DNA from 2 places in the Streptomyces sp. NPDC055400 genome. Region 2 is predicted to be linked to the other one. Evidence: riboswitches for the same ligand, from Rfam matches in the RefSeq annotation. Region 2 holds a riboswitch; the other holds the start of a gene.
The links. A riboswitch is a leader RNA that binds a small molecule or an ion and turns the genes downstream of it on or off. The one in region 2 is predicted to bind glycine.
Positions count from the first base shown of each region.

Region 1: linked by a shared signal. The riboswitch ahead of gcvT (glycine cleavage system aminomethyltransferase GcvT) and the one ahead of gcvP (aminomethyl-transferring glycine dehydrogenase) in region 2 are both predicted to bind glycine.

Region 1 is NZ_JBSHLM010000013.1:212,159-214,328, reverse strand. It holds gene ACWIGU_RS31185 (AAA family ATPase) at 1-595, opposite strand, end outside; glycine riboswitch at 732-835, shown strand; glycine riboswitch at 836-947, shown strand; gene gcvT (glycine cleavage system aminomethyltransferase GcvT) at 995-2,119, shown strand.
Region 2 is NZ_JBSHLM010000018.1:9,974-12,143, reverse strand. It holds gene gcvP (aminomethyl-transferring glycine dehydrogenase) at 1-1,074, opposite strand, end outside; glycine riboswitch at 1,258-1,353, opposite strand; gene ACWIGU_RS36555 (PRC-barrel domain-containing protein) at 1,468-1,851, shown strand; gene ACWIGU_RS36550 (DNA polymerase IV) at 1,837-2,170, opposite strand, start outside.

The DNA.
Region 1 (2,170 bases), on a different contig from region 2:
GGTCACCGCGCTCGGCGGACTCCACCAGGCCCGCGACCGCGCGGCGGTGCCGGGCGAACGCGTAGCGCGAGACCCCGCGGCCGCGGTCCCGCTGGCCCGCGAGCGCCGTGTCCGCGTCGACGTCGAGCAGCATCAGATGCAGGTCCGCCCCGCGCCGCCCGGCCTCCTTGGCCAGCCAGCGCCGCACCCAGCGTTGCGTGCCGCAGTCGTGCAGGACGACGCTGCCTCCCGAGCGCAGGGCCCGCCGCAGCCCAGCGAAGTGCGCGAGCCGCACGAGCGGGCGGTACACGGCGTACGGGAGCAGCCGCGGCAGCCGGGCCGCCCAGCGGTCACGCGTGTCCTGCGAGTCGATGCGCACGGCACCCCCGGCACCGACCGCGCGGCGCATCAGCGTGGACTTGCCACTGCCCGGGAGCCCCGAGACCACGATCAGGTCACCCCGCGCGAAGCCGAGGCGCCTCGGCGTGCGGCCGCCTCTGCCGCGCAGATCCCTGACGACCGGACCGCGCCCTGTCGCCGCCCCGGGGCGGGGCACAGCACGCTGCCCGACTCCTGCCGCCGCGTACGCACCCGGCACTGCCTTGTGCACCGTGATCGTCCTCCCCGTTCGGTCACGCCACCCTTGCCCGTCAAGTGTAAAGAGACGGTAATGCCCTACAAGTGGTTTCCCCGTACGGTCGGCATGCAATGATGTGCGCGCCAAGAGCACGACCAACTGCATACCGGCCGCTTGAATCCGCGCGGGAGAGCTCCCCGGACGCCTACGCGTCCCCGGGGGCGCCGAAGGAGCAAGTTCCTCCCTTGAATCTCTCAGGCCCCGTACCGCGCGGGCGAGGCATATCTGAAAAGCGGGCGGCCCTCGGCCGCTCCACCCAAGGTGCAAGCCGCGACCACCTGTACGTGTGGCGCCGGCGAACCTCTCAGGTTCCGATGACAGATGGGGAGGAAGACCATCGCCCTCGTCTGTCATGCCTGGGATCCTGGAGCACCACTCATGAACAACGTCCCCCGTAAGACCGCCCTCGACGCCCTGCACCGCTCGCTGGGCGCGACGATGACCGACTTCGCGGGCTGGGACATGCCGCTGCGGTACGGCAGCGAGCGCGACGAGCACATCGCGGTCCGCACCAAGGCGGGCCTCTTCGACCTCTCGCACATGGGCGAGATCACCGTCACCGGGCCGCAGGCCGTCGATCTCCTCGACTACGCCCTCGTCGGCAACATGTCCACGATCGGCCCCGGCCGCGCCCGCTACACCATGATCTGCCAGGAGGACGGCGGGATCGTCGACGACCTGATCGTCTACCGCCTGGGCGAGCACGAGTACATGATCGTCGCCAACGCGGGCAACGCGCAGATCGTCCTCGACGCGGTCACCGAGCGCGCCGCCGGCTTCGACGCCGAGGTCCGCGACGACCGCGACGCGTATGCGCTGATCGCCGTCCAGGGCCCCGAGTCCCCCGGCATCCTGAAGTCCCTCACGGACGCCGACCTGGACGGTCTCAAGTACTACGCGGGCCTGCCCGGCACCGTCGCCGGCGTCCCGGCCCTCATCGCCCGCACCGGCTACACCGGCGAGGACGGCTTCGAGCTGTTCGTCGCCCCGGAGCACGCCGAGAAGCTGTGGCAGGCGCTGACCGACGCGGGCGCGCCGGTCGGGCTCGTCCCCGCCGGCCTCTCCTGCCGCGACACGCTGCGCCTGGAGGCCGGCATGCCGCTGTACGGGCACGAGCTGACGACGGCGCTGACCCCCTTCGACGCCGGTCTCGGCCGCGTCGTGAAGTTCGAGAAGACCGGCAACGAGGGCCGCTTCGTGGGCCGCGAGGCGCTCGAGGCAGCCGCCGAGCGCGCCGAGACCGCCCCGCCGCGCAAGCTCGTCGGCCTGATCGCCGAGGGCCGCCGGGTGCCGCGCGCCGGGATGTCCGTGGTCGCCGACGGCAAGGTGATCGGCGAGGTCACCTCCGGCGCCCCCTCCCCCACGCTCGGCAAGCCGATCGCCATCGCCTATGTGGACGCGGCGCACGCCGCCCCCGGCACCGAGGGCGTGGGCGTGGACATCCGCGGCGCCCACGAGCCGTACGAGGTCGTGGCGCTGCCGTTCTACAAGCGCCAGAAGTAGTCCGACCAGTCCTCACGGGGGCCGCCGGAAGTAACCCAGCGCACACCCCTC
Region 2 (2,170 bases):
GTGGTACACGGCGTACATGCCGGCCATGACGGCGAGCAGCACCTGAGCGGTACAGATGTTGCTGGTGGCCTTCTCGCGACGGATGTGCTGCTCACGGGTCTGCAGCGCGAGGCGGTACGCCTTGTTGCCGTCGGCGTCGACGGAGACGCCCACGAGGCGGCCGGGCAGGCTGCGCGCGAACTTCTCGCGGACCGCCATGTAGCCGGCGTGCGGACCGCCGAAGCCCATCGGGACGCCGAAGCGCTGCGTGGTACCGACGGCGATGTCGGCGCCGAGCTCGCCGGGGGAGGTCAGCAGCGTGAGGGCGAGCAGATCGGCAGCGACCGTGACGACGGCGCCCAGCTCGTGAGCCTGGTCTATGACCGGCTTGATGTCACGGACAGCCCCGGAGGCGCCCGGGTACTGGATCAGGACGCCGACGACGCCGCGCTCGGCGAGCTCGGCCGGGATGCCCTCGGAAAGGTCGGCGACGACGACCTCGACACCGGTCGGCTCGGCGCGCGTCTGGATCACGGCGATGGTCTGCGGCAGCGCGTCCGCGTCGACCACGAAGGCGCCGTTCTTGACCTTGCCGATGCGCCGCGACAGCGCCATGGCCTCGGCCGCGGCCGTGCCCTCGTCGAGCAGCGAGGCGCCCGAGGTCGGCAGGCCGGTCAGCTCGGCGACCATCGTCTGGAAGTTGAGCAGCGCCTCGAGCCGGCCCTGCGAGATCTCCGGCTGGTAGGGCGTGTACGCCGTGTACCAGGCCGGGTTCTCCATGACGTTGCGCAGGATGACGGGCGGCGTGAACGTGCCGTAGTAGCCGAGTCCGACCATCGAGTCGAGGACCTGGTTGCGGTCCGCGAGGGAGCGGAGCTCGGCGAGCACCTCGGCCTCGGTGCGGGCCCCGGGAAGATCGAGCGCCTCGGCGCTCTTGATCACGTCCGGGACCGCGGCCGCCGTCAGCTCGTCGAGCGAGCCGTACCCGACCTGCGCGAGCATCTTGGCCTGCGCTGCTTCATCCGGACCGATATGGCGCTGCTCGAAGGGGATTCCCTGCTCCAGCTGGGAAAGCGGAGTACGGTTGGCGGTCATTGCGGAGGCCTCCTGGTCATACGACCTGCGAGGGGCACCACGGCGCGGGTGCCCGGACGGCCTCCCCCTCTGTCATCTCAACCTGAGAGCTTCACCGGCGTGCCCCACATCACGAAGGGCATGCCGACTTTCACCGTCGGTGAGAGCGGAGGCCTGAACGCCCGCCCTGCTTTCCAGAGTGACCTCGTCCGTGCGGTACAGGGGCCTGAGAGATTCCGGGGAGGAGTTGCTCCTTCGGCGCCTCCGGTGTCATCCGGAGGACTCTCCCGCACGGGGTCAGCAGCCATCGCCAGCCTACCAGCGGCGACAGCGCCCCAGGCTTCGAGTGGCCGCCGTCACCAATGTGCACTTTGGTAGTGCTTACGGATGAGTTGCGAGCAGCTGGAGGGCCCCGTGCAGACCGATGTCGATCCGCGAAACCTGATCGGCCGCAAGGCGTTCGACCGCAACGGAGCCAAAATCGGGACTGTCGACGAGGTCTACCTCGACGACGCGACCGGGGTCCCGGAGTGGGCGGCCATACGCACAGGCCTGTTCAGCCGGGACGCCTTCGTCCCCCTGGAGCCGAGCGAGCTGGTGGAGGGCACCCTGCGCATCCCCTTCGAACGCTCCCTGATCAAGGACGCCCCCGACTTCGGGGTCGGCCGTCACCTCTCCCCGGAACAGGAGCTCCAGCTCTACCACCACTACGGGCTCGACATCACGGGCCCGGACGACCCCGCGCCCCCTCAGGGCCGTAATTTCGGCAAGATCGCCGGCACATCAGACGACACCTGACCCGGCACTCTGCTCCCCCGCCTCGACCCGCCTCACGTCGCCCTCCGCCACCAGCGGCAGCGGCTCCGCGGGGACGAGCGCGGGGTCGTCGGTCCGGAACGTACGCACCCTCCCCGGCTCCGAGTACGGCGTCTCGAAGCGCACCGTCACCCGCCCGAGCCCGCTCCCCTGCACCCACCCGTGCCCGAACTCCTCGTGCCGCACGTCGTGCCCGGCCACCCAGCGCCGGTCCCCGGCCTCGACGACCTCTTCGGCAGCCGCCTGGCCCTCATCCCCCGCACCATCCGCCCCTTCCGTCTCTCCCTCACCCTCGGCCGCG